3 regions of the Streptomyces sp. NPDC014889 genome follow, and region 1 is predicted to be linked to each of the others. Evidence: riboswitches for the same ligand, from Rfam matches in the RefSeq annotation. Region 1 holds a riboswitch; each other region holds the start of a gene.
What was found. A riboswitch is a leader RNA that binds a small molecule or an ion and turns the genes downstream of it on or off. The one in region 1 is predicted to bind cyclic di-AMP.
Positions count from the first base shown of each region.

Region 2: linked by a shared signal. The riboswitch ahead of ACF09J_RS21390 (transglycosylase SLT domain-containing protein) and the one ahead of ACF09J_RS29695 (C40 family peptidase) in region 1 are both predicted to bind cyclic di-AMP.
Region 3: linked by a shared signal. The riboswitch ahead of ACF09J_RS33980 (M23 family metallopeptidase) and the one ahead of ACF09J_RS29695 (C40 family peptidase) in region 1 are both predicted to bind cyclic di-AMP.

Region 1 covers NZ_JBIBWH010000017.1:65,864-75,766, reverse strand. The annotation lists gene ACF09J_RS29715 (8-amino-7-oxononanoate synthase) at 1-677, shown strand, start outside; gene ACF09J_RS29710 (DUF397 domain-containing protein) at 731-961, opposite strand; gene ACF09J_RS29705 (helix-turn-helix domain-containing protein) at 971-1,855, opposite strand; gene ACF09J_RS29700 (ATP-binding protein) at 2,083-2,538, shown strand; gene ACF09J_RS29695 (C40 family peptidase) at 2,592-3,065, opposite strand; cyclic di-AMP (ydaO/yuaA leader) riboswitch at 3,069-3,282, opposite strand; gene ACF09J_RS29690 (alpha/beta hydrolase) at 4,468-6,057, shown strand; gene ACF09J_RS29685 (lysophospholipid acyltransferase family protein) at 6,147-6,869, opposite strand; gene ACF09J_RS29680 (RNA polymerase sigma-70 factor) at 7,244-8,140, opposite strand; gene ACF09J_RS29675 (NAD(P)/FAD-dependent oxidoreductase) at 8,233-9,441, opposite strand; gene ACF09J_RS29670 (GNAT family N-acetyltransferase) at 9,850-9,903, shown strand, end outside.
Region 2 covers NZ_JBIBWH010000010.1:133,093-142,995, forward strand. The annotation lists gene ACF09J_RS21370 (M56 family metallopeptidase) at 1-6, opposite strand, end outside; gene fahA (fumarylacetoacetase) at 190-1,401, opposite strand; gene ACF09J_RS21380 (ATP-grasp domain-containing protein) at 1,615-2,853, shown strand; gene ACF09J_RS21385 (HAD family hydrolase) at 3,055-3,858, shown strand; gene ACF09J_RS21390 (transglycosylase SLT domain-containing protein) at 3,913-4,398, opposite strand; cyclic di-AMP (ydaO/yuaA leader) riboswitch at 4,404-4,591, opposite strand; gene ACF09J_RS21395 (polyprenyl synthetase family protein) at 5,075-6,085, shown strand; gene ACF09J_RS21400 (outer membrane lipoprotein carrier protein LolA) at 6,366-7,580, shown strand; gene ACF09J_RS21405 (ABC transporter ATP-binding protein) at 7,614-8,558, shown strand; gene ACF09J_RS21410 (ABC transporter permease) at 8,545-9,450, shown strand; gene ACF09J_RS21415 (DUF6668 family protein) at 9,440-9,903, opposite strand, start outside.
Region 3 covers NZ_JBIBWH010000025.1:41,214-51,116, forward strand. The annotation lists gene ACF09J_RS33970 (M16 family metallopeptidase) at 1-428, shown strand, start outside; gene ACF09J_RS33975 (M16 family metallopeptidase) at 425-1,813, shown strand; cyclic di-AMP (ydaO/yuaA leader) riboswitch at 2,017-2,177, shown strand; gene ACF09J_RS33980 (M23 family metallopeptidase) at 2,190-2,945, shown strand; gene ACF09J_RS33985 (HPr family phosphocarrier protein) at 3,105-3,386, opposite strand; gene ACF09J_RS33990 (GNAT family N-acetyltransferase) at 3,563-6,496, shown strand; gene ACF09J_RS33995 (DUF5998 family protein) at 6,549-7,145, shown strand; gene ACF09J_RS34000 (alkaline phosphatase family protein) at 7,145-8,353, shown strand; gene ACF09J_RS34005 (thymidine kinase) at 8,422-9,072, shown strand; gene ACF09J_RS34010 (DUF397 domain-containing protein) at 9,092-9,301, opposite strand; partial or broken gene ACF09J_RS34015 (helix-turn-helix domain-containing protein) at 9,298-9,903, opposite strand, start outside.

The DNA.
Region 1 (9,903 bases):
CGCTCGGCACGCACGAGGGCCCGGCCGTGCTCGTGTCGGACACGGTGTTCTCGGTCGACGGCGACGCGGCCCCGCTGGCGGAGTTCGCCGCGGTCTGCCGGGAGCGCGGCGCGGGCCTCCTCGTCGACGACGCCCACGGGCTGGGCGTCCTGGGCGCCGGCGGCCGCGGCGCCGCGCACGCAGCGGGACTGGCGGGCGCCGGCGACGTGGTCGTCACGGCCACGCTCTCGAAGTCGCTCGGCAGCCAGGGCGGAGTCGTCCTCGGACCCGCGCGGGTGATCGACCACCTGGTCAACGCGGCCCGGACGTTCATCTTCGACACCGGCCTCGCCCCCGCGGCCGCGGGCGCGGCCCTGGCGGCGCTGCGGCTGCTGCGCCGCGAGCCGGAGCGGGCGGCACGCGCGCGAGCGGTGGCGGCCGAACTCCACGCACGCCTGACCGCCGCGGGTCTGGAAGCGGTACGTCCGGACGCCGCGGTGGTCTCGGTGCGCGCGCCGTCCCCGGAGCGGGCCGTGCGGTGGGCGGCCGACTGCCGGGCGGCCGGCCTCGCCGTGGGCTGTTTCCGTCCTCCTTCCGTGCCCGACGGCATCTCACGGCTGAGGCTGACCGCCCGCGCGGACCTCTCCGGGGCGCAGATCGAACGCGCTGTACGGGTGATCGGTGAGGCACGGCCATGAGTCGGCGTGACACGGCCGGACGTCACCGGGGGCGGATATGACCGGATGGTGCGTCAGACGCGGTGCGCCGCAGCCGTGAAACGGGCCCAGCTCGCGGGGGAGAAGAGCAGGGCCGGCGCGGCCGGGGCCTTGGAGTCGCGCACGGCGAGCAGCCCGGACCACGGTCCCGTGGCGGGCCGGGCCGTCTCGACGCAGTTGTTGGCTCCCGTGCTGTAGCTGCTCCGCAGCCAGCGCACGCCGTGCAGATCGGTGCTGGAAGATACGTGCCGAGGCAGAGCGGACATGGTGCCTCCTTAGGCGGTACGTGGTGGAGCGCCGTCAGGGTCCTGGCGTATCCCGGCGATGAAGTCCAACGAGTCCTCGGGCGAGAGGGCGTGGATCCGCAGGGTGTCGAAGGCCTCCGTGTAGGCCTCTAGGTCTTCTTTCCGCTCGAGATGGAGGCTACTCGTCAGGTGGTCGAGAACCACCACGTTCAGATCAGAAGTGTTCGAAAATGAGAAGATTACGAAAGGACCGGTGATGCCGATGTGCGCGCCGGCGGCGAACGGCAGCACCTGGAGCCGTACCTGCGGCAGCCGGGCCGCCTCCGTCAGCCGCTCCAGCTGCCGCCGCATGATCTCCGGGCCGCCCACCTCGCGGCGCAGCACCGCCTCGTCGAGCACCGCGTCCAGCTCCAGCGGCGGCTGCGCGCGGAGCACGTCCTGGCGGGCCAGCCGCACCTCCACCAGCGCGTCCAGCCGGTCCTCGTCGAGCCCGTCCACGGCGGCCCGGGTGACCGCGCGGGCGTACTCGGGCGTCTGCAGCAGTCCGGGGACGACCGAGGTCTCCAGGGTGCGCATCCCGCTCGCCTGCGACTCCAGGCTGATGAAGTCCCGGTAGGTCGGCGGCAGTACCCCGCGGTAGGCGTGCCACCAGTGGTGCCGGCCGTCGCCGTCGTCCAGTCCCGCGAGGACCAGGAGCAACTCGCGCAGCTGGGAGTCGTGGACCGCGTACGCGTCCAGGAGGGAGCGCACATCGGCCGGTTTCACCCCACTGGTGCCGGTTTCGATCCGGCTGACCTTCGACTGGTGCCAGCCGACCAGGCCGGCCGCCTCACCGCTGGTGAGACCCGCGCCGGTGCGCAGCGCGCGCAGTTCGGCGCCCAGTTTCCTGCGGCGCACCGCGGGACCGTGCTGCATGGGCTACTCCCTCGCTCCGTCTGAACGCTCCACGCGACCCGCTTCACATACGGTCTTCCGTCGCAGAGTTCACCGCATCGAGCGACAGATATATGCATATCTTGGTGGATCGCCACCGAGACGGCAGGACTGGTGGCAGTCTGACGGCGAAGCACCAGTGCGGGACCGTACTCGAACCATCCGCTCAGTGTCGGACTCCGGTCCCGTGGGAAAGGGACGACGTCGCCATGGCAGACCATCTGGAAGCATCCGTCACTCTGCCGAGCGATCCCGCCTCGGTCTGCGCGGCCCGTGCCTATGTGGCGGGCACGCTCGCGGAGTGGGGCCTGCCGCCGGCCACGGACACCGCCGAGACGGTGCGGCTCATCGTCTCCGAACTCGCCACCAACGCCGTACAGCACACTTTCGGGCAGTCACCCACCTTCACGGTGGACCTCGTCCTCGTGCGTGACGAACGGCTGTGCATCGGGGTCACCGACAGCCACCCCCGGTTCCCCAAACGGCTGCCGGCCGCCGTCCAGCAGGACAACGGCCGGGGCATGGTGATCATCCGGTGGCTCACCGCGGAGTGCGGCGGCAGACTGACCGTGCGGCCGACCCGGGAGGGCGGCAAGACGGTCTGCATCGAACTTCCGTGGACGGCTCCTGCCCGGCCCGTGACGGCCGCGGGCCAGGAACCGTAGGAACGTGGGGTGACGGCGTCGCAGCGCCGCCACCGCCCCGCACCGCGGCCGGGTCAGCGGACCCGGCCGTACCAGACGCTCTTCGTCCAGATCTTCTGGAGCTTCACCACGTCCCCGGTCTTCGGGGCGTGCCAGATCTTGCCCGAGCCGGCGTAGATGCCGACGTGGTACACGTACGAGCCCGAGTGGAAGAACACCAGGTCCCCGGCCCGGCGGCTGCTCGCGGAGATGTGCCGGCTGTTGTTGTACTGCTGCGCGGCCGTGCGGGGCAGTTTCTTGCCCGCCCTCTTGAACGAGTACAGCGTGAGCCCGGAGCAGTCGAACCTCCGCGGCCCCGTGGCGCCCCACTGGTAGGGCGACCCCTTCTTGGACGCGGCGATCTGCAGCGCCTTGGACGCCATCGTGACGGCCGAGGCCTCGGAGGCCACACCCGGCACGACGATCGAGCCGCCCACGGCGGCCAGGGTCAGGGCCGAGGCCGTGCCGGCCCGGGCCATCAGCGACGGGACGCGATTGAGCGCAGTCATGCGCAACCCTTCGTCAGCCGCCTGTGAAGGATGACCTGTCGGATTCGGGCTGGCGAAGTTGCCCGGCCGCGTTGCCGCGGCTTCACCCCAAGGGCTGCTCGGTCCGGTCATGGTGCGACCGTTCCGGCGACCCGTCGTGCTTGGGTCCTCCACTCCTGCCGATCCACTCCTGTCGACCGGTCATCCGGGCGGCGGCAGGACTCGGCGTCCGCCCGGACCGCCCCGCCGTTGTGGCGGGGGCTTGTCGTCAGACAGGGATCTTCACCCACGGATGTCCGAAAATCCCAACGGAAGCGAGTGTTTGTGTTGTTACTCACCACGCGCCCGTTCGGGTGGACACCCTCACGATCGAACGGATGCCCCCTCACCCGACGACCCCCGGACCAGCACCGGAACGCCTCGTGCCGCCATTCGGGGAGGCGGGCTGCGCAACTGTGGCGGTCCCGAAAAGGGACCTGAACCTACACCGAAAGGGGGTCGGTCATTCGGGGACATTCCGTGTCGCTTGTCCCGGCGCGCCGCCTCCCGCGCCCGCCGCGCCCCCGGTGTGGACGACGTCAACTTCCGCAGTTTGGCGGCTGGGTGAAGCGCACGGCGCGCGACTCACCGTCCGGCACCCACGGGGGCCGGGCGCCCGGCGGCCTCCGGACAGCGGCCGATCGGCTCTGCCAGGGTGCGGGGTGGGTCCGGTGGATCGTCCCGCGTCCGGCGAGGTGGGCATTGCCGTGCGATTCGGGATGTACCGGCCAACCGGCCCATATGTGGCGGCTTCTGGCGTCTCCGGCGCCGGCTGCCGCTTCGGGCCGGCCCGCGCCTGCCGCGCGGACCGCCGCTGGGGCTTCCGGCCCCGCACCGCCATCCGGCCGCCGGGGTTCCGGTTCCCCGCCGACCCGGGCCCGGCGGGTGCCCCTGACGGCCCGGGTGCCCGGTCGTCTCCGGGCGGCGGCCGATCGGCGCTGTCCGGGTGTGGTGCGGGGTCCGGTGGATCGTCCCGCGTCCGGTGAAGTGGGCATTGCCGTGTGATTTTGGGCGTTCCGGCCAACCGGCCCATATGCGGCGGCTTCTGGCGTCTCCGGCGCCGACCACCGCTCCAGGCCGGCCCGCGCAGCCTCGGCCGCGTGGCCCGCCTGCTGGCCTTCAGGCCTCTCAGGTTGGCCCGCTTGCTGGGTTTTTGACCCCTTTCGTGGGGGCCGCCCGCCGACTCCCCGTCCCTTCCGTGCGTGCCGTCGCCGGCCTTCCGGTTCCCGTCGAGCCGCTCGGGGTTCCGCTCAGCGGGACACGTCGCGCCGCTTATCGGATTGGCAAAGAAGGTCAACGCCCCCTGTTCTCAGGGACCTCACAGCAGCAAGGATCCCCGTACCCAATTCGCAACGACGTACGGGGAGGTCCCCCCTTGAGGGACATGAGACCCAGGAACCGGGTGCTGGCGCTCGGTTCGGCCGGTGCGCTGGTCACGGCGACCCTGATAGCCGGCGCGGTGGCGACGCCCGCGGCCGGTGCGAACAACGGCCAGGGCCAGGACCGCGAGACCCGCGGCGCGGCGATCGCCGCGGAGCGGGCCGCGAAGGCCGGCATCGACTGGCAGGACTGCCCCGCCGACTGGGGGCTGGCCAAGCCCATCCAGTGCGGTTACGTCTCGGTGCCGCTCGACTACGCCGACCCCTACGGCAAGCAGATCAAGCTGGCCGTCGACCGCGCCGGCAACACCGGCACCAAGGAGGAGCGCCAGGGCGCCCTCGTCTACAACCCGGGCGGCCCCGGCGGTTCGGGCCTGCGCTTCCCGACCCGGGTCACCGGAAAGAACGCCATCTGGGCCAACGTGGCGAAGGCCTACGACTTCGTCGGCTTCGACCCGCGCGGTGTCGGCCACTCGGCGGCCATCTCCTGCGCCGACCCGCAGAAGTTCGCCGAGGGGTCCAAGCTGGACCCGGTGCCCGGCTCCGAGGGCGACAAGAGCATCCAGCGCAAGCTGGCCCGCGAGTACGCGCAGGGCTGCCTCCAGCGCACCGGCCGCGCCATGCTCCAGCAGATGACCACCCCGAACACCGTGCGCGACCTGGACGTCATCCGCGCCGCGCTCGGCGAGCAGAAGCTCAACTTCCTCGGCGTCTCCTACGGCACCTACCTCGGCGCCGTCTACGGCACGATGTTCCCGGGCCACGTGCGCCGGATGGTCGTCGACAGCGTCGTCAACCCGGCCCGCGAGAACATCTGGTACCAGGCCAACCTGAACCAGGACGTCGCCTTCGAGGGCCGCTGGAAGGACTGGCAGGACTGGGTCGCCGCGAACGACGCCACCTACCACCTGGGCGCCACCCGCGACGCCGTCCAGGAGCAGTGGCTGAAGCTGCGCGCCACCGCCAAGAAGAGCCCCATCGGCGGGGTCGTCGGCCCGAACGAGCTGATCTCCTTCTTCCAGAGCGCGCCGTACTACGACTCGTCGTGGGCGCCGGTGGCGAGGGTGTTCAGCAAGTACGTCGCCGGTGACACCCAGGCGCTGGTCGACGCCGCCGCCCCGGACCTGTCCGACATCGCGGGCAACATCTCCTCGGAGAACGGCAACGCCGTCTACACGGCCGTGGAGTGCACCGACGCCAAGTGGCCCACCAACTGGCAGACGTGGGACCGGGACAACACGCGGCTCCACAAGACGGCCCCGTTCATGACCTGGGCCAACGCGTGGATGAACCTGCCGTGCGCCACCTGGCCCGTCAAGCAGCAGAACCCGGTGGACGTCAAGACCGGCAAGGGTCTGCCGTCGGTGCTGATCGTGCAGTCCACGCGGGACGCCGCCACGCCGTACGCGGGCGCCGTCGAGCTGCACAAGCGGTTCAAGGACTCCCGTCTGATCACCGAGAAGGACGCGGGCTCCCACGGTGTCACCGGCCTGGCCAACCCGTGCGTCAACGACCGGGTGGACACCTACCTGCTCACCGGGAAGACCGACTCGGCCGACGTGACCTGCGCACCGCACGCCACGCCGAAGCCGTAAGGCCCGGCATCGGGTGACGAGGGGCGGCCGGGAAGCCCGGCCCCCCCTCTCTCGCGTTCGGTGTGCCCAGCGGCGCAAGCCCACAGGCGTCAACCGAGGGGCGCGCGCGGGAACCTGCGCCGGTCGCCCTTCGCCTCGGCCTGCTCCGCCTTGGCCACGGCCGCGTACTGGTCGACGTACTCCTGCTCGGACAGAGTCAGGATGGCGTACATGATCTCGTCGGTGGCGGCCCGCAGGATCGCCTTCTCGTTCTCCATGCCCGCGTAGCGGGAGAAGTCCAGCGGCTTGCCGAAGCGGATCACGATCGGGTGCGGGCGCGGGACGACCTTCCCGGGCGGCTGGGCCTCGAACGTGCCGATCATCGCGCACGGGACGACCGGCACCCCGGCCTTGAGCGCCATGACCGCGACGCCGACCTTGCCCTTGTACAGGCGGCCGTCGTGCGACCGGGTGCCCTCCGGGTAGATGCCGAGCAGCTCGCCCTTGCGCAGCACCCCGAGCCCCTCCCGGATCGCGGCCTGCCCTGCCTCCTTGCCCGACCGGTCGACCGGGATCTGTCCCGCGCTGCGGAAGAAGGCCGCGGTGAGCCGGCCCTTGATGCCCGGGCCCGTGAAGTACTCGGCCTTGGCCAGGAAGGTGATCCGCCGTTTGAGGATCGCGGGCATCACGAAGTGGTCCGAGAAGGAGAGGTGGTTGCCCGCGACGATGGCCGCACCCGAGGCCGGCACGTGCTCCAGCCCTTCGATACGCGGCCGGAAGACCAGTCTGAGCAGCGGTCCCAGCAGAACGTATTTGAGCAGGTAGTAGAACACGGCTCGCCCTTCGATCTACCAGGTCCGCTTCAGGCCGGTGTTTTGAGAGGTCAAAGCCATGATCCCGGGAATTGACCCACGTGCATCCGTAGTCATCTGTAACCGCGTTCGACCCAGCTCATGCTGACCACTTGCTGACTCGTCCAGTATGAGATTCATCGTCTGCTGGAGACATAGAGCTCGGACGGAGTTCAAGTAGCGAAATCGTCATGGCTGCGATAGGAGTGGGCGGCGGTTACCTCCGGAATGGTCCGTATCCTGGCCGCTGGCTGCCCCTGCCGAGACGCAGTGTGCCGGGTCGGCTGCCGCCTGCCCGCCGAGCTGCCCAGAACTGCACGGCCCGGCGGCGGGCAGTTCACGGCGCGGCGTGGTGTTCAGCGCAGGGTGAGCGGGGTCGCGGATGCGACGTGGGACAGTTTCTCCGGGTTGCGGACGTAGTAGAGGCCGGTGATGCGGGCGTCCTCGACACGGATCGCCATGACGCCGTCGAACTCGCCGTCCAGGCGGACGAGGAGTGCCGGGTTGCCGTTGACCACGGTCGGTTCGACGGTGGGCGTTCCTTCGAGCTTGCCGATGCCGCCGGCGAACATGCGGGCCACCCGCTCGGCGCCGGTGACCGGCCGCAGCGCGGCGTGTTTGATGCCGCCACCGTCGCTCATCAGGACGACTTCGGGGGCGAGGACCTCAAGAAGGGCCTGGGGGTCCCCGGTTTCGATCGCGCGTTGGAATGACTTCAGGACCGCCTGGCCCTCGTTCGAGGAGACCATCCGGCGGGGGCGGCGGGAATCGACGTGCCGGCGGGCGCGGTGGGCGATCTGGCGGACGGCCGCGGGGTTCTTGTCGACGGCGGCCGCGATCTCGTCGTAGCCGATGTCGAAGACCTCGCGCAGCACGAAGACGGCGCGCTCGGTCGGTGACAGCGTCTCGAGGACGAGCAACAGCGCCATGGACACGCTCTCGGCGAGTTCGACGTCCTCGGCCACGTCCGGCGCGGTGAGCAGTGGCTCGGGCAGCCAGGGGCCGACGTATGCCTCCCGGCGGCGCTTCATGGTGCGCAGCCGGTTGAGCGCCTGGCGGGTGGTGATCCGGACCAGGTAGGCGCGCTGGTCGCGCACCTGCCCCTGGTCGGCCTCGGCCCATCGCAGCCAGGTCTCCTGGAGGACGTCTTCGGCGTCGGCCGCCGATCCGAGCATCTCGTAGGCGACGGTGAACAGCAGGTTGCGGTGGGCGAGGAACGCCTCGGTCGCCGGGTCGGTGGCGTCGTCGCTCATCCCTCGTCCCTTCTCTTCGCCCTTCGCGGTCGGCCCTGGCGGTCGACCGCGTTCGTGCGCGTCCACAGCAGCATCCTCGCAGCACGCACCGGTCAGGCCGCCCGGTCGGCGGCGGCCGGTGCCTCGGCGCGCTTGGCGCGCAGCAGTTGCCGGCGCTTGGACAGACCTCCCGGGACGCGGTGCAGGCTGAACGAACCGGGTTTGTGCGCCTCTTCGGCCAGGTGCTCGGGGATGCCCTTGCAGACCAATTCCTTGATCCTGGCGCCCAGGCCGTCGGCGATGTGCAGCCACACCGCGACGTCGGACCTGTTGGCGAACTGGTAGACGCCCGCGCTTCGGCCCAGGCTGACGCACTGGGCGTAGAACGACTGGTGGAGGTCCCCCGGCTGCTCACCCGCGAGTCGGCTGAGCACGGTGTCGGCAGCCCGCGCGCCCAGCGGCATTGCGTTCAGGCAACTCATCCGCAGCGGCAGACCGGACGGTGCCGCCGAGTCCCCGGCCGCTACGATGCGCGCGTCGTCCACGCTTGTCAGCGTCTCGTCCGTGAGCAGGCGGCCTACGACGTCGGTGCTCAGCCCGCTGCGGGCGGCCAGGTCAGGGACGCCGAAGCCGGCGGTCCAGACGGTGACCTCGCTGGGCAGGTCACGGCCGTCGGCGAGCCGCACGGCGTCGCGGGTCACCGCCGTCACTCTCGCGTCGGAGCCGTCGATGACCGTCACGCCGAGCTCGGCCAGCCGCTTAGCAACCGAGCGCCGGCCCCGGGTGTGCAGGTACGGGCCGAGAACGCCGCCGCAGACCAGGGTCACCCGGCGGCCCTGCTCCGCCAGCTCGGCGGCGGTCTCGATGCCGGTGGGACCGGCACCGACCACCGTCACCGGGGCCGTCGCGGGAGCGGCGTCGATGACAGGGCGCAGCCGCTGTGCCGCCTCCAGGGTGGCCATCGGGTAGGCGAACTCAGCCGCGCCTGGCACGCTCAGTTCGGCGCTGCCACTGCCCACGGCGTAGATCAGGTACTCGTAGTCGAGCGTGCCGCCGGCCGCCGGCGTGACGCTGCGCTCGGCCGCGTCGATCCGTGTCACCGTGTCGACCATCAGTCGGACGCCCTCGGACAGGACGTGCTGGTAGGCGACGACCGCGTCGTCGGACCCGCCCACCAGCTGGTGCAGGCGGACCCGGTGGACAAAGTCCGGGCGCGGGTTGATCAGCGTCACGGTCACGTCGTCGCGCAGCGTCAGCCGGTTCGCGGCCATCACGCCCGCGTATCCGCCACCGATCACCACCACATGCGTGTTCCCAGGCACTGTGCCTCCTCCGTTTCCAGGTGTTCGGCCTCAAGACACCGCGTCTCAGGTCGCTGTGACAGGGTGTGAGTCAGATCACTTCACTGGAGCTCGGCTGGGGCTGTGACCGCAGTCAGGTCGACCGCCACCGGCCGACGCCGGGCCGAGTGCGGCGGGCATCGAGCTGGCGGTCCGCCGTGAGGCAACCGCGCTGGTCGTGGCCCTCAATGAGTGGCTGTGGCCACACGCTTCGCACCAGTTGTTCGTCAACCCTTTGCCGAGGCACTGGTGGGCAGGCTAGATTTTTCCAGCCGTCCGCGTTGTTCCGGACCGGCGCTGTCGACGAGGAGGTGTGGAGCACATGCGCAGGAGTGCCCAGCAGTTGAGCCCGCGTACCCACCTTTGCCACCTCCTCACGACGGAGACGCCTTGTCGCTTCGCATCACCCCACTGACCGACCTCACTCACGGGCCGCACAGCCGG
Region 2 (9,903 bases), on a different contig from region 1:
GGTCATGCCTCGGACTCCGGATCCTCGTGGGAGGTGGGCGGGTGTCGGGGTCGTGCGGTGAAGCGTGCTGTGCGGCCGGCCGGCGCGCCGGGCGCGCGCGGCCTGCCGCCAGTATGACGGCCGCGGGACCGGGAGTCAGGGGTGCGCGACCATCAAATCCCCGCGGCGCAAGGGCCGCAGGGCCTTGGTTCAGCCCGAGACGATCCGGCCCGTCACCTCTCCGAGCCCCACCCGTGTGCCGTCGGCGCCCGGAGCCCAGGCCGAGAGCGTGACCACGTCGCCGTCCTCCAGGAACGCCCGCTTGCCGTCGGGGAGTTCCAGAGGCTCGCGGCCGTTCCAGGTCAGCTCGAGCAGCGAGCCGCGTTCGCGCTCGGACGATCCGCTCACCGTGCCCGAGCCGTACAGGTCGCCCGTGCGCAGGGACGCGCCGTTGACCGTCATGTGGGCGAGCTGCTGCGCGGCTGTCCAGTACATGGTGGAGAACGGCGGCTCGGACACCGTATGACCGTTGATCGCGACGGAGATGCGCAGGTCGTAACCTCCGGGCTCCTGCGCGGAGTCGTCGAGGTAGGGCAGCAGCGGGTGCGTCCGCCGCGGCGGGGCGACCCGCGCCTCCTCCAGCGCGTCCAGCGGAGTGATCCACGCCGACACCGAGGTGGCGAAGGACTTGCCGAGGAACGGCCCGAGCGGGACGTACTCCCAGGCCTGGATGTCGCGCGCCGACCAGTCGTTCAGCAGGCACAGCCCGAAGACGTGCTCGCGGAAGTCGCCGAGCGCGACCGGCTGCCCCATCGGCGAGGGGGTGCCGACCACGAAGCCGACCTCCGCCTCGATGTCCAGCCGGACCGAGGGGCCGAACACCGGCGCGGGGTCCGTGGGAGCCTTCCGCTGGCCCGACGGGCGCACCACGTCCGTGCCGGAGACCACCACCGTGCCGGAGCGGCCGTGGTAACCGATGGGCAGGTGCTTCCAGTTGGGGGTCAGCGAGTCCTCGGCGTCCGGGCGGAAGATCTGCCCCACGTTCCGGGCGTGGTTCTCCGAGGCGTAGAAGTCGACGTAGTCCGCGACCTCGAAGGGGAGGTGCAGCGTCACCGAGGACAGCGGGTGCAGGAAGGGCGCGACGGTCTCCCGGTGGGCCGGCACGGTCACCCACGACGTCAGCGCGCGCCGCACGTCGGACCACGCGGTGCGACCCGCGGCCAGCAGCGGGTTCAGGTTCGGCCGCGCGAGCAGGTCGGCGTACGGCGAACCGAGCGCCCGCGCCGCCGCCCCCGCGTCGAGCACGTGGTCGCCGAGCCGGACGCCCACGGTCCTCTCCGGCGACCCGGCGCGGGAGAAGACGCCGTAGGGAAGGTTGTGCGGACCGAAGGGGTCGCCCTCGGGGACCTCGAAGGGGGGCATGGGGTGCTGCCTTCCTTTCCGAAATGCCATGTGGTCGGGCCACACGTTACGGGGGCATCGCATGTCTTGGGCAGTGCCTAAAGAGTTTGCAATGTCCGAATTGGTCTTGTGGGAGGGGGCAATTCCGGCTTAGCGTCCTCTGGGGACGCGGACGGGGTGGGTCCGCTCAATGGGGGACACGTGGGGGGACCCGTGGCCAGGAATGCCGTCAGTGTGCCTTTCCGGGCCGACCGCGAGGTGCCGGGCCTGATCGTGAAGTTCGGCGACTACCCGCTGCACCATGGCGGGGTGGGAGCGATCCGCAGTCTGGGCCGTCTGGGCGTGCCCATGTACGCGATCACCGAGGACGCCTACACGCCGGCGGCCTCCTCCCGTTATCTCAAACGCGCGTTCGTGTGGCCGACCAGGGGCACGGAGGGTGCGGACCGTCTGGTGGAGGGGCTGCTGCGGATCGGACGCCGCATCGGCCGGCCCGCCGTCCTGGTGCCCACCGACGAGGAGGCCGCGGTCCTGATCGCGGAGCACCAGGAGGAGCTCAGGGGCCCCTTCCTCTTCCCGCCCGTCGCCCCCGGCCTGCCGCGCCGCCTGGCCAGCAAGCAGGGCCTGCACGAACTGTGCGTGGAGCACGGCATCCCGAGTCCCGAGGCCGCCTTCCCGCAGACGTACGACGACATCGTGGCGTTCGCCGAGAGGACCCGTTTCCCGGTGGTGGCCAAGAATCGCGAGGCGTTCGTGCGGCGCAGCAGCCCCGCGGTGAACGGCACCACGAGGATCAACAGCCGCGAGGGCCTGCTGGCCCTGGCCCGCGACTGGGGCGAGCAGCCCGGAGTGATCCTCCAGGAGTACCTGCCGAGGGAGGAGGCCGAGGACTGGATCGTGCACGCCTACTTCGACCGGAGTTCCACCCCGCTCGCGATGTTCACCGGCGTCAAGGTCCGTTCCTGGCCGCCGCACGCGGGCATGACGGCGAACGCGTACGTCGTCGACAACCCGGAACTCGCCGACCTCGCCGCCCGGTTCATCAAGCAGATCGGCTTCACCGGCATCGTCGACCTCGACCTGCGTTTCGACCGGCGGGACGGGCGGTACAAGCTCCTCGACTTCAATCCGCGCATGGGCGCGCAGTTCCGGCTCTTCGAGAGCGAGTCGGGCGTGGACGTCGTGCGTGCCATGCACCTCGACCTGACCGGGCGCCCCGTCCCGGAGGGCGAGCAGCGCACCGGCCACCGCTACGTCGTGGAGAACATCGACCTGCCCGCCCTTCTCGCCTACCGCCGCAGCGGCTACACCACACCGCACGCGCCGGCGAGGGCGAGCGGCACGGAACTGGCCTGGCTGGCGGGTGACGATCCGCTGCCGTTCCTCACGATGCTCGCCCGTTTCGTGCGGCCGGGCGCGCGGCACCTCTATCAGCTGTGGCGGACCAACCGCCGTGGCGGCACGACCGGTTGAGGCGGAGCACGACCGGGCGGGCTGCCGTCCCGCCGCCCGAACCGCCCCGCGGCCGCCCACCGCGGCGGCGCACGGTCGAGTACCGCCTCGCGCACGGCGCGAAGGTCCCTCACCCGAAGGGCAGTTGAGGAAAGGCGGCCTGAAGCGCGGTCGTCCGGCTCCGGTCGAGTCGGTGGGCCGGGGCATCCGTATTCTCTGATCATGGCCGCCCTCGCATACACCCTCATCGCCACCGACCTGGACGGGACGCTGCTGCGCGGCGACGACACCGTGTCCGAACGGTCCCTCGCCGCGCTCGCGAGGACGGCGGCCGCCGGCGCCCGGCACCTCGTGGTGACCGGACGGCCGGCGCCGAGGGTGCGGGAGCTGCTCGGCGTCCTCCACACCACGGGCCTCGCGGTGTGCGGTCAGGGCGCACAGCTCTACGACGCCGGCAGCGACCGTCTGCTGTGGTCGGTCACCCTGGACCGCGAGCTGGCGGAGACCGCGCTCGGCAAGATCGAGGCCGAGGTGGGGGAGGTGTACGCCGCGGTCGACCAGGACGGGGTCGAGGGGCTCACGCTCATCGAGCCGGGGTACCGCATGCCGCACGCGGCGCTTCCCGCCGTACGGGTCGAGCGGCGCGACGAGCTGTGGCGCGCGCCCATCAGCAAGGTGCTGCTGCGTCACCCGGAGCTGTCCGACGACGAACTGGCGGCGGCGGCCCGCGGTGTGGTGGGGCCCCTCGCCACGGTCACCATGTCGGGCCCCGGGACCGTGGAGCTCCAGCCGTGCGGCATCACCAAGGCGACCGGACTGGCGCTGGCCGCCGAACACCTGGGACTGGGCCGCGAGAGCGCCCTCGCCTTCGGCGACATGCCCAACGACATCCCGATGTTCCAGTGGGCCGCCCGGGGGATCGCCATGGCCAACGCCCACCCCGAACTCAAGGCGGTGGCCGACGAGGTCACGACGTCGAACGAGGACGACGGCATCGCCGTCGTCCTCGAACGACTGTTTGTCTAGTGCCGCGGCACTGGTGCCGGGGCACCAGCCGGTGTGGAGCCGGCCGTGGTCCGGTCAGTAGGCGCCGTTGACGTTGTCGATGGAGCCGTACCGCTTGGCCGCGTAGTTGCAGGCGGCCGTGATGTTGGCGACCGGGTCGTAGATGTTCCAGGACGTCCCGTTCACGTGGTAGGCCCGGAAGGTCGGGTCGATGACCTGGAGCAGGCCCTTGGACGGTATGCCCTTCTTGGCGTTGGAGTCCCAGAGGTTGATGGCACGCGGGTTGCCGGAGGACTCGCGGATGATGTTGCGGTGGATCCCGTTGTAGGAGCCCGGGATGCCCTTCTGCGCCATGACCGCCAGGGAGGCGCGGATCCAGCCGTCGAGGTTGTTCGGGTAGCCGAAGCTCGCGGCCGTCCGGACGGTGGCGGGGGTCGCCGCGGACGCGCTCGTCGCGCCGAGCAGCGGCACGGCGAGGACGGCTGCGCCCGTGCCGGTGACGGCGAGGGTGCGGACGAGGCGGGCGGTGCGGGAAGAGCGGCGCTGACCGTTTGCAGGCATGGGGGAATTCCTCTCCGTCGCCTGCGAGGTGAGCTGTCGGGTTCGGGCGGGGAGGTGCCCGGCCGCGCCCTGTTGGGCGCGGCTTCACCCCGAGCCGTTCCGGTGCGGCGTACGACGTAGGACGTACGAGCCCGGTCCGGCGGCTTACCTGGGTCCCCCGCTCCTGCCGTGGTTCATTCGGTCGTTGGGATGACGGGCGGCGGCAGGATTCGGCGTCCGCCCGATGGCCGGGAACGTATGCGAGAGCACATGTCCCGAACAAGTGGCGGAATCACACATCGTCCTATTTGACCTTGGTCTGGGGTGTATGTGGTGCTTGATCCTTTGCGTCCGCCAACGCTCAACTCCGTTGGGCGTAAAGGGAATGTGAAGGGATGAGAGGGGTGGTGCGGAGAGGAGGTGAAGTGACCCAACTCACGGTTTGGGTGCCCGAAGGGCAATTACCACTAAAGAGAATTGAAACCCCAATAGGGGCGAATCGGACTTCGAGTGTGAGCGTGGATGGGCCATGTGGCCGACGCGTGACGGTGGTCACGTCGGGTGATGTGGCCTGACCCGTATAGGTGGGCGATATCGGTGATCGAAACGTGACCGGATACGCTGACTTGAGTGAGGGCAGCGACGTATCGACAAACCGTGTAATCCCCAGCAGACACCAGCAGACAGGAGACCCCTCGTGACCGTCGTCGGGCCATTCGGGCTGAGCGTGCGGGACCAGGCTCTCGAAGCCGATGTCCAGGCCGGATTGGCGGCTGTCGAGGAAGGGCTGCTCGAAGCCACCAAGAGCGAGGTCCCGTTCATCACGGGGGCCGCGCAGCACCTCGTCAAGGCGGGCGGGAAGCGGTTCCGGCCGCTGCTCGTGATGCTCGCGTCCCAGTTCGGTGACCCGTACGCGCCGGGGATCGTGCCGTCGGCCGTGGTGGTGGAGCTGACCCATCTGGCCACGCTGTACCACGACGACGTGATGGACGAGGCCGCCGTGCGCCGCGGGGTGGCCAGCGCCAACACCCGCTGGGGCAACTCGGTCGCGGTCCTGACCGGCGACTTCCTGTTCGCCCGCGCCTCGCAGATCCTCGCCGACCTCGGCCCGGAGGCCGTGCGGGTGCAGGCCGTGGCGTTCGAACGGCTGGTCACCGGTCAGATCCTGGAGACGGCGGGCCCGCAGGACGGCCGGGACCCGGTCGACCACTACCTGGACGTGCTGGGCGGCAAGACCGGATCGCTGGTGGCGGTGTCGTGCCGGTTCGGCGCGATGATGTCCGGCGCCGACGAGACCGTCGTGGACGTGCTGACGCAGTACGGCGAGCGGCTGGGCGTCGCCTTCCAGCTCGCGGACGACGTCCTGGACATCGCCTCCGACTCGCGCGAGTCGGGCAAGACCCCCGGCACCGACCTGCGCGAGGGCATCGCCACGCTGCCGGTGCTGCGGCTGCGCGAGCGCGCCGCCCGGCTGGGGCTGCCCGAAGACATCGCCCTGTGCGAGCTGCTGGACTCCGACCTGACCGACGACGCGCGGCTCGCGGAGGCGCTGGGCGCGCTGCGGGAGCATCCGGCCCTGGAGCAGGCCCGACGGGACACCGTGCGCTACGCCAAGGAGGCGCGGGCCGCGCTGGCGCCGCTGCGGGAGTGCGAGGCGAAGGCCGCGCTGCTGCAGATGTGCGACGCGGTGGTGCACCGGGCCGGCTGACGCCCGGTTCCCCGACCTGCCCGGACGCCCCGCCGGCGGCCCCTTCCGAGCGGCGCTCTCCAGGCCTACCCCTACGGGGTGGGGAGGCGTCGCCCTTTGTGTGTCATACCGCAGGCGTACACGGAGTTGGCTCCGGGGTCTGACGCTTTTGCCCGGCCGATTTGGTCAGATGGAGACCACGGACCACACCACTCCTCACCGATCTGGGTGAGAATGGCGGCTGAGGGTGAGACCCCAGTGCAGCAGGACAGCCGCCGCCGATGACGGAGGTAGGGCACACATGGCACCGAACGGATCCGAAGCCGACGACCTGCGCGCGGGGCGCCGCAAGGCCGCGCGCTACGTCGTCCCGGTCACGGTGGTGGGGGTGGCCGCGGCGACCATCGGGCTCGTCCCGGCACTCGCCGCGTCCGGCGACCCCGACCTGCCGAAGATCACCGCACAGCAACTCATAGAGAAAATCGCCAAGTCGGACGTCGAGCAGCTGTCCGGCACGGTCAAGATCAGCACCGATCTCGGTCTGCCGAACCTCGGCGGCCTGGAGAGCGGCCTCGCGTCCGGCGCACTCGGGGGCGGTGACGGTTCGTCGGCCGACCCGGCGTCAAAGCTGCCCGAGCTGGCATCCGGTACGCACACCCTGCGCGTCGCCGCCGACGGCGAGGACCGGCAGAAGGTCTCCCTGATCGAGAGCGCCGCCGAGTACAGCCTCATCCACAACGGCAAGGACGTCTGGGGCTACGACAGCAAGTCGAACGAGGTCTTCCACGGCACGGCCGCCGACAGCGGCAAGAAGCACCGGGACGAGGTCCCCGCCACGCCCAAGGACTTCGCCGACGAGGCCCTGAAGTCGGTCGACGACACCACCTCGGTGAAGGTCGACGGCACCGCGCAGGTCGCCGGCCGCGACGCCTACAAGCTGGTCATCGAGCCGAAGCACGCCTCCGGCACCACGGTCGGCGCGATCAGCATCGCGGTCGACGCCAAGACCGGACTGCCGCTGAAGTTCACGCTCACCCCGGCGAGCGGCGGCGCCGCCGTGGTGGACGCGGGCTTCACCCGGATCGACTTCGCCAGGCCCGCCGCCTCGACCTTCGACTTCACGCCGCCCAAGGGCGCGAAGGTCACCGAGGAGAAGGACGCTGGGAAGGACGCCGGAAAGGGCGCCGAGCGGAAGGCCGGCCCGGGCCGGCAGTTCCACGAGCCCGGCGCGCAGGAGAAGGGCCTGGCGGAGAAGGGCCCGGAGATCCTCGGCAAGGGCTGGAACTCCATCGCCGTGATCGACACCGGCACCAAGGGCGGCATCCCGTCGTCCGCCGGCAAGGGCGAGCTGGGCGGGTTCCTCGACTCGCTCGGCGACCAGGTCAGCGGCACGTTCGGCAAGGGCACGGTCTTCTCCACCCGCCTGGTCAACGCGCTGATCACCGACAACGGCAAGGTGTACGTCGGTGCCGTCACCAAGGACACGCTGGTGAAGGCGGCCGACGCCGCGAAGTGAGCACGCGCCGGACACGAGGGATCGGGGGAGCCGATGGACGAAGCGGATGACGGCGTCATCCACACCCGCGGGCTCACCAAGCGCTACCGCGGCGGACAGCTCGCCGTCGACGGTCTCGATCTGACCGTCCCGGCGGGCAGCGTCTTCGGCTTCCTCGGCCCCAACGGCTCCGGCAAGACCACCACCATCCGCATGCTGATGGGGCTCATCGAGCCCACCTCCGGCACGGCGCGGGTACTGGGGCACCCCATGCCCCGGTCCTCGCCCACCGTGCTCCCGCAGGTCGGCGCCCTCATCGAGGGCCCGGCCCTGTACGGCTTCCTCTCCGGCCGGGACAACCTGGTGCGTTACGACGCCGCCGACCCGACCGCCGACCCCCGCACCCGGCGCGCCCGGGTCGCGGCCGCCCTGGACCGGGTGGGCCTGACGGCCGCGGCGGGCAAGAGGGCCAAGGCCTACTCCCTGGGCATGAAACAGCGCCTGGGGCTGGCCGCCGCGCTGCTCCAGCCGCGCAGACTGCTCGTCCTGGACGAGCCGACCAACGGCCTCGACCCGCAGGGCATGCGCGAGATCCGCTCCCTGGTCCGGGAGTTGGCCTCGGACGGCACGACCGTCTTCCTCTCCTCCCATCTGCTGGACGAGATCGAGCAGGTGTGCACCCACGCGGCCGTCATGGCGCAGGGACGGCTGATCACCCAGGGAGCCGTGGCGGAGCTGGCCGCCGGTGCGCGCGGCCGGCTGGTGGTGACCACGCCCGACACGGGGGAGGCGGCCCGGGTGCTGAAGGAACAGGGCGTCGGCGACGTCGCCGTGGGCGAGGACCGGGTGACCGGTGAACCGCCGGAGCGCGACCTCGCCGACGTGAACGCCGCGCTGGTGGAGGCAGGCGTGCGCGTACGCGGCTTCGGGGTCGAACGGGCCTCGCTGGAGGACGCGTTCGTGGCACTCACGGGGGAGGGCTTCGATGTCGCGGGCTGAGGTCTCACCGGGGCGGGCCGCGGACCCGGCCGTCCGCGCCCCGGGCCCGCTGTGGACCTTCGGGCTGCTGCGCAGCGAGCTGGTGACCACCTTCCGGCGCTGGCGCACCCTCGCGCTGCTGGGCGTGCTGGCCGGAGTGCCGGTGCTGGTGGGGGTGGCCGTCAGGATCGAGACGAGGGGCGGTTCGACCGTCGGCGGTGGAGGCGGCGGAGGCGGCGAGGGACCGGCGTTCATCGCGCAGGTGACCAACAACGGACTGTTCCTGGTCTTCACCGCGCTGGCCGCCACCCTGCCGTTCTTCCTGCCGATGGCCGTGGGCGTGGTCGCGGGCGACGCCGTCGCCGGGGAGGCGAACGCCGGCACCCTGCGCTATCTGCTGGTCGCCCCCGCCGGCCGTACCCGCCTGCTGCTCGTCAAGTACGCCACGACCATGGCCTTCTGCCTGGTCGCCACCCTGGTGGTCGCCGTCTCGGCGCTCCTCGTGGGCGCGCTGCTGTTCCCGCTCGGCGATCCGACGACCATCTCCGGCACGCGGATCAGCTTCGCCGACGGACTGGTCCGGGCCCTGCTGATCGCCCTCGTCGTCGCCGCGTCTCTGATCGGGCTCGCCGCCCTCGGCCTGTTCGTCTCGACGCTGACCAGCAGCGGGATCGCGGCGATGGCCACGACCGTAGGTCTGCTGATCACCGTTCAGATCCTCGACCAGATACCGCAGCTGCACGCGATCCAGCCGTACCTCTTCCCGCACTACTGGCTGTCGTTCGCCGACCTCATGCGCGAGCCGGTCTACTGGGACGGCCTGGTGAAGAACCTGGAGTTGCAGGCCCTGTACGCGGCGGTGTTCGGCTCGGCGGCCTGGGCACGGTTCACGGCGAAGGACATCACGGCGTAGGCGCGGCCCCCGCGGTCCCCGGCCGTGCGCCTCCCGCCCCGGTGAGACGGGCCAGCGGCTCGGTCTCGCGCGGCGGCGCTCCGCTCAGGTCGCCCAGCCGCCAGGCCTCCACCCACGGGACGCGGTAGACGTCGATCACGGACTCGATCGGCTGCACGCGCTGGGCGAGCCGCCTCGGCAGCCGTCCCGGCGCGTCCGCGACGAGCACCACGGCGTCCAGGTCGAGTCCGGCGGGTGCCTCGCCCCTGCGGAAGATCTCCAGGGCCCGTACCACGGCGTCCAGCCCGGCCGCGTGGGTCCTGGCCACCAGCAGCACCGACCGGGGAGCACCCGGCTCCGGCCAGGCGCGTCCGCAGTCGTGGCCGCCGTAGACCGCCGCGAGCGTGGTCGTGCCCGCGCCGCCGTGGGTGGCCAGCCAGGAGAACCGGCGGGGCGTGACGGGACGGCCGGCGG
Region 3 (9,903 bases), on a different contig from region 1:
TGGCCGGTGCGCCCTCCCTGGGCTGGCTGGACGTGAAGACCTCCGGCGACGTCGAGGTGCCCGTCATCGAGTCGGCCATCGACGAGGAGCTGGCCCGGTTCGCGGAACAGGGCCCGACCGCCGAGGAGATGGAGCGCGCCCAGGCCCAGCTGGAGCGCGAGTGGCTGGACCGCCTCGGCACGGTCGCCGGCCGCGCCGACGAACTGTGCCGCTACGCCGTCCTGTTCGGCGACCCGCAGCTCGCCCTGACCGCCGTCGGACGTGTCCTGGAGGTGACGCCCGAGGAGGTGCAGGAGGTCGCCAAGTCCCGCCTGCGTCCCGACAACCGCGCGGTGCTCGTCTACGAGCCGACCGCCGCCGACGCGCAGGACGACGCCCAGGACGCGGACGCCGCGGCCACCGACGAGACCGAGGAGGCGGCGAAGTGACCGAGCTCGCCACGATGGAGTTCCACCCGCAGCCGCAGGCAGGCGCGGCCAGGCCGTGGGCGTTCCCCGCCCCCGAGCGCGGGACGCTGGACAACGGCCTGACGGTGCTGCGCTGCCACCGCCCCGGCCAGCAGGTCGTCGCCGTCGAGGTGCTGCTGGACGCGCCCCTGGAGGCGGAGCCGGCCGGCCTGGACGGCGTCGCCACGATCATGGCGCGGGCCTTCTCCGAGGGCACCGACAAGCACTCCGCCGAGGAGTTCGCCGCCGAGCTGGAGCGCGCGGGCGCCACCCTCGACGCGCACGCCGACCACCCCGGCGTACGGCTGAGCCTGGAGGTCCCCGCCTCCCGACTGGCCAAGGGGCTCGGCCTGCTGTCCGACGCCCTCAGGGCGCCCGCGTTCGCCGACTCCGAGGTGGAGCGGCTGGTGCGCAACCGGCTCGACGAGATCCCGCACGAGCTGGCCAACCCGGCCCGCCGCGCCGCCAAGGAGCTGTCCAAGGAGCTCTTCCCGGCGGACGCGCGCATGTCGCGTCCGCGCCAGGGCACCGAGGAGACGGTCGGCGCCATCGACTCGGCGGCCGTCCGTGCCTTCTACGACCGGCACGTGCGCCCGGCCACGGCCACCGCCGTGGTCGTCGGCGACCTCACCGGCGTCGACCTCGACGAGCTGCTGGGCCGGACCCTGGGCGCCTGGACCGGCGCGCCCGCCAAGCCGCGGCCCGTGCCGCCGGTGACCGCCGACGACACCGGCCGTGTGGTCATCGTGGACCGGCCCGGCGCCGTCCAGACTCAGTTGCTCATCGGCCGGATCGGTTCCGACCGGCACGCCCGCGTGTGGCCCGCCCAGGTGCTCGGCACCTACTGCCTCGGCGGCACCCTCACCTCCCGCCTGGACCGCGTCCTGCGCGAGGAGAAGGGCTACACCTACGGGGTGCGGGCGTTCGGCCAGGTGATGCGCTCGGCCCCCGACGGCTCGGGCGCCGCGATGCTCGCCATCAGCGGCTCGGTCGACACCCCGAACACCGGCCCGGCCCTGGACGACCTGTTCACGGTGCTGCGCAAGCTCGCCGCGGAGGGTCTCACCGACCCCGAGCGCGACGTCGCCGTGCAGAACCTCGTCGGCGTGGCGCCGCTGAAGTACGAGACGGCCGCCGCCGTCGCGGGCACGCTGGCCGACCAGGTCGAGCAGCACCTGCCGGACGACTACCAGGCGACGCTCTATCAGCAGCTCGCCGCCACCGGCACGGTGGAGGCCACCGCGGCCGTCGTCAACGCCTTCCCGGTGGACCGTCTGGTGACGGTCCTCGTCGGCGACGCGGCGCAGATCAAGGAGCCCGTCGAGGCCCTGGGCGTCGGCCGGGTCACGGTCGTCGAGGCCGAGTAGCGGCACACACGAACGCGGGGCCCTGGTGACCGAAGCGTCACCAGGGCCCTGTGTTGTCCTGATCTTGTCCGAATTGAGGGGGAGACCGCCTGTCTGCCCTGTGGTATGCGCTACAAAACATCTGATCCGTTTGGGAATTGAAAGCGGCCCCGTTTAGCGTCGGTCCGGCTGTTCGTCGGGCAGTGCGCCGCGTCCGCGGCACCGGACAGTCATCGCCGAGTCCCCGTACGGCGCGAGCCAGGGGAGCCGGGGACCCATCGTCCCTGGGGTGAATCGGACGCCCGCGCGCCACGCGAGGGGGCCGTAGGAGACCTTCCTGCTCCGAACCCGTCAGCTAACCCGGTAGGCGACAGGGAAGGAAAGGACCCACGTCTCCATGGCGTTCACCCGCGCCGCCGGGAAGCACCGACGGCCGAGCCGGATGCACCGCACCACCGCCCGCGCGGCGGGCGTCGCGGCCCTGGCCACCACCGGTGTCATCGGCACCCTCGCCGCCCCGGCCCTCGCGGCGGAGGCCCCCGCCCTCGAGGACACCGGCCTCACCCCGGTCGTCACCATCGGCGACAGCGTCGCCGAGAAGATCGACGCCCAGTCCGTCGCCCAGCACCGTGCCGCCGCGCGCAAGGAGGCCGAGAAGGCCGCGCGCGAGAAGGCCGCCGAGCAGGCGGCGAAGGAGCGCGAGGCCAAGGCGCGCGCCGCCCGCGCGGCCGAGCGCAAGCGCCTCAACGCCTTCGTGACGCCGATCTTCAACTCGTACATCTCGACCGGCTACCTGACCGGCGGCTACCTGTGGTCGTCCGGCGCCCACACCGGCGTCGACTTCCACGCCGCGAGCGGCACCAGCGTCCACGCGGTCGGCAGCGGCACCGTCGTCGACGCCGGCTGGGGCGGGGCGTACGGGAACCAGATCGTGATCAGGATGGCCGACGGCATGTACACCCAGTACGCGCATCTGTCGTCCGTCCAGGTCTCGGTGGGCCAGCACGTCACCCCGGGCCGGCAGATCGGCCTGTCCGGCGCGACCGGCAACGTCACCGGACCGCACCTGCACTTCGAGGCCCGTACGACCCCGGACTACGGCTCCGACGTCGACCCCGTGGCCTACCTGCGCAAGCACGGCCTCAACGTCTGACCCGCCGCCGGGCGTACCGTCCGGCATCCCCGAAGCCCCGGCTCCCGAGCCGGGGCTTCCGGTTTCCCCGCGGGCTTCCGGAGGCCCCCCGCCGGGCACGCCGAAGCCGTGCCGGCCCGTCCGGGCGGCACGGCTTCGGCGCAGGACCGTTCCTGCTGGTCAGACCGTCTCGGGCAGCTCCTCGAGCCCCTCGGCGACCAGCTTGGCCAGCCGGTCGAGCGCGGCGTCCGCGCCGTCGGCGTCGGAGGCCAGGACGACCTCCTCGCCGCCCTCGGCGCCGAGGCCGAGCACGGCCAGCATGGAGGCCGCGTTGACGGGCGTCCCGTCGGCCTTGGCGATCGTCACCGGGATGCCTGCGGCCGTGGCGGCCCGGACGAAGATGGAGGCGGGGCGGGCGTGGAGACCCTCGGCCCAGCCGACGTTGACGCGGCGCTCAGCCATGTGTTGCTGCCCTTCAGGTGATCAGGGTTGTCTAGACCAGTTTTCCACACGTGGAACAAGTCCGGAGCGGGGGTGTGCGCCGCCCCGGACGGCGTCGGACCGCGGCCTCGGTCCGACGTGTGTCCTCCACAGACTGCCTCGCGCCGCTGTCGGACGCGAGCCGTACGCTGGGGCCCATGCAGACCTCGCCGGACCGGCACGAGTACCCCGCCCACTGGGAGGCCGACGTGGTGCTGCGTGACGGAGGTACCGCACGGATCCGCCCCATCACCGCCGATGACGCCGGCCGTCTGGTCAGCTTCTACGAACAGGTGTCGGACGAGTCCAAGTATTACCGCTTCTTCGCGCCCTACCCGCGGCTGTCCGCGAAGGACGTCCACCGCTTCACGCACCACGACTTCGTGGACCGGGTGGGACTCGCGGCCACCGTCGGCGGCGAGTTCATCGCCACCGTGCGCTACGACCGCATCGGCGCGGACGGCATGCCGGCCTCGGCGCCCTCCGACGAGGCCGAGGTCGCCTTCCTGGTGCAGGACGCCCACCAGGGCCGCGGCGTCGCCTCCGCGCTCCTCGAACACATCGCGGCCGTCGCCCGCGAGCGCGGCATCCGCCGCTTCACCGCCGAGGTGCTGCCGGCCAACACCAAGATGATCAAGGTGTTCACGGACGCCGGGTACACCCAGAAGCGCAGCTTCGAGGACGGCGTCGTGCACCTGGAGTTCGGCATCGAGCCGACCGACCGCTCGCTGGCCGTGCAGCAGGCACGGGAGCAGCGGGCCGAGGCGCGGTCGGTACGGCGGCTGCTCGTGCCGGGCTCGGTCGCCGTCATCGGGGTGGGCCGCACGCGCGGCGGCGTCGGCCGCGGCATCCTCGACAACATCCGCGACGCCGGGTTCACGGGCCGGCTCCACGCCGTGAACCGGGCCTTCGGCGAGGACTGCCGGGAGATCGACGGGGTGCCCGCCCACCGCTCGGTGCGGGACATCGACGGGCCCGTGGACCTGGCCGTCGTCGCCGTACCGGCCGAGCACGTCCCGGACGCCGTCGCCGAGTGCGGCGAGCACGGGGTGCAGGGACTCGTCGTGATCTCCGCGGGCTACGCGGAGAGCGGCCCCGAGGGACGCGAGCGGCAGCGCGCGCTCGTCCGGCAGGCGCGCTCGTACGGCATGCGGATCATCGGGCCCAACACCTTCGGGATCATCAACACCTCGCCGGACGTCCGGCTCAACGCCTCCCTCGCCCCCGAGCTGCCCCGGCCCGGCCGTATCGGTCTCTTCGCCCAGTCCGGGGCCATCGGCATCGCGCTGCTGTCCCGGCTGCACCGGCGCGGCGGCGGTGTCACCGGGGTCACGGGCGTGTCGACCTTCGTGTCGGCCGGCAACAGGGCGGACGTCTCGGGCAACGACGTCATGCAGTTCTGGTACGACGACCCCGACACCGACGTCGCCCTGATGTACCTGGAGTCCATCGGCAACCCGCGCAAGTTCACCCGCCTGGCCCGGCGTACGGCGGCGGTGAAGCCGCTGGTCGTGGTGCAGAGCGCGGGCTCCGCCCCGCAGGGGCACGCGGTACGGGCGACCCGGCTGCCGCACGCGACGGTGTCCGCGCTGCTGCGGCAGGCCGGAGTGATCCGGGTCGACACCATCACCGAACTGGTCGACACCGGCCTGCTGCTCGCCCGGCAGCCGCTGCCGCCGGGGCCGCGGGTGGCGATCCTCGGCAACTCCGAGTCGCTGGGAGTGCTGACCTACGACCGCTGTCTCGCGGAGGGGCTGCGCCCCCAGCCGCCGCGCGACCTGACGACGGCGGCCTCGGCGGAGGACTTCCGGGTCGCGCTGTCCGGGGCGCTCGCCGACGAGACCGCCGACGCGGTGGTCGTCACGCTGATACCGGCGGTGGGGGAGGACGCCGCCGAGGACACGGCCCTGGCCGAGGCCCTGCGCTCGGCCGCACAGGAGGTCCCCGGCAAGCCGGTCCTGGTGGTCCACGTCGAGTTCGGCGACCTGGCAGAAGCCCTGTCCGCCGCCACGAGCACCGCCCCGCCCCCCGGCCCGGGCCCCCAACCACCGGCGACCCCGCTGCTGCCCCCGCCCACGACTCCCGCAGCGGCCCCGGCTTCGCCGGGTCGCCGGGCGGGCGCGGCTTCCGCCGGCGACCCGAACCCCGAGACCGGCACCGGACCCAAGGCAGGCACAGGACCTCAGCGAGGTGCGGGCGCCGCGGCGGCCGAGCCGGTTCCCGCCGGGTCGCGGCTGATCACCGCCTACCCCGCTGCCGAGCGTGCCGTCCGGGCGCTCGCCGAAGCGGTGCGGTACGGGCAGTGGCGGCGTGAGGCCGCGGACCCCGGCAGGGTGCCGGAGTACGAGGACATCGACGAGAAGGGCGCCGCCGCGTTCATCGGCGGACTGCTGGAGCGCGGGCAGGGCCTCACGCTCGGCACGGAGGAGACCTGCGAGCTGCTCGGCCGGTACGGCGTCCATGTGCGCCGGGCCCTGCCCGCCCCCACCCCTGACGCCGCCGCGGAAGCCGCCCGTGCCCTCGGCTACCCCGTCGCCCTGAAGGCCACCGCCCCGCACCTGCGGCACCGGGCCGACCTGGGGGGCGTACGCCTCGACCTCACCGACGAGGAACAACTCCGCTGGGCCTACGCCGAGTTGACCGACCTCTTCGGCAAGCCCGAGGAGGTGCGGCCGGTGGTGCAGGCGATGGCACCCAGAGGGGTCGACACCGTCGTGCGCGCGGTCATCGACCCGGCGGCCGGCGCGGTGCTCTCCTTCGGGCTCGCCGGGGTCGCCTCACAACTGCTCGGCGACATGGCGCACCGGCTGGTCCCGGTCACCGACCGCGAGGCCACCTCCCTGATCCGCTCCATCCGCACGGCCCCCCTGCTCTTCGGCTGGCGCGGCTCGGCCCCGGTCGACACCCCCGCCCTTCAGGAGCTGCTGCTGCGCGTGTCACGGCTGGTCCACGACCACCCGGAGGTCGTCGCCGTCACCCTGGAGCCGGTCGTCGTCGCCCCGCGCGGGCTGACCGTCCTCGACGCCTCCGTGCGCCTGGCACCCCCGCCCGCCCGCGACGACCTCGGCCCGCGCACGCTCCCGGTGTACTGACCGGGGCTCGTCGCTCCGCGGCGGTGCCTCGCAGTCAGTGCGCCCCCGTAGGATGGACGGCATGGCCAAGACCAGTACGACGACCCAGGGGCTGCGTTCGGCGATCGAACGCAGCGGCTACTACCCGGCTCTCGTGGCCGAGGCGGTGGAGGCCGCCGTGGGCGGGGAGCCCATCCGGTCGTATCTGGTCCACCAGGAGACCACGTTCGACCAGAACGAGGTGCGGCGGCACGTGACGGTGCTCGTCCTCACCGGCAACCGCTTCATCGTCAGCCACACCGACGAGCAGGCCGCCGACAGCACCTCCCCGACGCCGTACGCCACCACGTCCACCGAGTCGGTCAAGCTCGACCGGATCTCGTCGGTCGTGGTCAGCCGCGTGGTCGCCAACCCGGAGCAGTACACGCCGGGCACACTGCCGCGCGAGGTCGTGCTGACCATCGGCTGGGGCGCCGTGTCCCGTATCGACCTGGAGCCCGCCGCCTGCGGCGACCCCAACTGCGAGGCCGACCACGGCTACACGGGCAACTCGACGGCGGACGACCTCAGCCTGCGCGTCAGCGAGGCCGGCGACGGTCCCGAGACGGTCCGGCAGGCCCTCGCCTTCGCCCAGGCCATCTCCGAGGCCACAGCGGACCCGACCCGCTGATGACCCGCCCCTATTCCCCCGACGACGCCACCGCCTGGGGCCACCCGGAGCCGCTGGCCGTCGCGTCCGCACCCGTCCCGGCGTACGGAACCGGCTCGCTCGCCGACCTGCTGCCCACGCTGGCCGCCGGCATGGGCGTCCCGCGGATGACGGCCACGATCGACGAGCTGGCCCCCGTCGACCGCGCCTGCGTCTTCCTGATCGACGGCCTCGGCTGGGAGCAGCTGAAGGCCCACCCGGTGGACGCCCCGTACCTGACCTCCCTGCTCGGCAGCTCCCGCGGCGGCACCGGCCGCCCGATCACCGCCGGATACCCGGCGACCACGGCGACCTCGCTCGCCTCCGTCGGCACCGGCCTGCCCCCGGGCGCGCACGGCCTGCCCGGCTACACCGTGCGCAACCCGGCGACCGGCGGGCTGATGAACCAGTTGCGCTGGCAGCCGTACACCGATCCGCGCGCCTGGCAGCCCCACCCCACGGTCTTCCAGCTCGCCCAGCAGGCGGGCGTGCACGCCGCCCAGGTGTCCTCCCCGGCCTTCCAGAACACCCCGCTGACCAAGGTCGCGCTCAGCGGCGGCACCTTCCTGGGACGGCTGACCGGCGAGGAGCGCATGGACCTCGCGGCCGAGCAGCTCGCCGCCGCCGACCGGGCCCTGGTCTACACGTACTACTCCGAACTGGACGGCGCCGGCCACCGCTACGGCGTCGACTCCGACACCTGGCGCGGACAGCTCATGCACGTCGACCGGCTGGTCCAGCGCCTGGCCGAGCAGCTCCCGCCGCACAGCGCGCTCTACGTCACCGCCGACCACGGCATGGTCGACATCCCGTTCGACGAGCAGCACCGCATCGACTTCGACGAGGACTGGGAGCTGCGCGCGGGCGTCGCCCTGCTCGGCGGCGAGGGACGCGCGCGGCACGTGTACGCGGTGCCGGGCGCCGAGGACGACGTCCTCACCTGCTGGCGCGAGGTGCTCGGCGAGCAGTTCTGGGTCGCCTCCCGGGACGAGGCGGTCGCGGCGGGCTGGTTCGGGCCGCGCGTCGACGAGCGGGTGCACGCCCGGATCGGCGACGTGATCGCCGCAGCCCGCGACGAGGTCCTGCTCATCGCCTCCGAGCAGGAGCCGAAGGAGTCGCTGATGGTCGGCAACCACGGTTCGATGACCCCTGCCGAGCAACTGGTCCCCCTGCTGGAAGTACGCTCCTGACGCCCCTTCCCGCCCCACTGGCTCACCCCCACCGCCCTCCACACTCGCCGAAAGGTTCCCAACTGCTCATGCCCGAGCTGGTGTTCTTCTCCGGAACCATGGACTGCGGGAAGTCGACACTGGCTCTCCAGATCGAGCACAACCGCTCCGCGCGCGGACTGGTGGGCATGATCTTCACCCGTGACGACCGGGCCGGCGAGGGCAAGCTGTCCTCACGCCTCGGCCTGGTGACGGACGCGGTGGAGGTCGAGGACGGCGTGGACCTGTACGGCTACATCGTCGAGCACCTCTCGCAGGGCCGGCGCGCGGACTACGTGATCGCGGACGAGGCGCAGTTCCTCGCGCCCGAGCAGATCGACCAGCTCGCGCGTGTGGTCGACGACCTGGAGATGGACGTCTACGCGTTCGGCATCACCACGGACTTCCGCTCCAAGCTGTTCCCCGGCTCCCAGCGCCTGGTCGAACTGGCCGACCGCGTCGAGGTCCTCCAGGTCGAGGCCCTGTGCTGGTGCGGCGCCCGCGCCACCCACAACGCCCGCACCGTGGGCGGCGTCATGGTCGTCGAGGGCGCCCAGGTCTTCGTCGGCGACGTGACCCGCTCCATGGACGAGATCGGCTACGAGGTCCTGTGCCGCCGCCACCACCGCCGCCGCATGACAGCCGCCTCGGCCCGCGCGGCGGCACTGTCCCCGGACGTCCTGCCCGTGACCGCGGACTGACCGAGCGCCTGCACCTGCCTCAGAGCGGCAGACGCGCAGCTCCGACGAAGCCGGCCCACGCTTCACGTGAGACGGTGAGGACGGGTCCGGCGGTGGCCTTGGAGTCGCGGACGTGCACAACTGCCGTAGCGGATGCGACCTCTACGCATTCGCCGCCTTCGGCTCCGCTGTAGCTGCTCTTGAACCAGGTGAGGCCGGAGACAACAGTCGAGGACTCAGCGTTGTTCATAGCTCTCCCAGCAACCCTTCGATGAACGCCAGTGACTCTCGGGAAGTGAGAGCCTGTGATCGGATGATCCCATGCCGTCCTTGCGCGTGACCACGGTGAACGGTCCGTCTACACCTGCGTTTTCCTCGCAACCGAGTGGCATGACCTGGATGGCGACGTTCCGCTTCTGTCCGATCAGGAGCAGATGCTCCAACTGCCCTCGCAAGACATCTTTTCCACCGTACGGGTGCCGCAGTACCGCCTCCCCGATCACGAAGCTGAGGAGCGGGGCGGGCCAGCCATCGAGGATGACCTGGCGGCCCAGCCGTGCTGCGACCCGTTGCTCGATGGTCTCGTCGTCCAGGATCGGGCAGCGCATGGCCAACACGGCTCGCATGTACTCCTCGGTCTGCACCAGTCCGTTGAACACGAGCGTGCTGTACGAGACCAGTTCCATGGCCTCCTTCTCCAGGGTCGCCATCCCCTGAAAGAACACCGGATACTGAGCCCGCTCCACCTGCTCCCTCCACAGGCACAGCACCCCACCCGCGCCCAGCACCTCATCGGCTCGATCGATCGTCTGGGGTGTCGGAATCCGCCGCCCCTGCTCGAACGCCGCGATC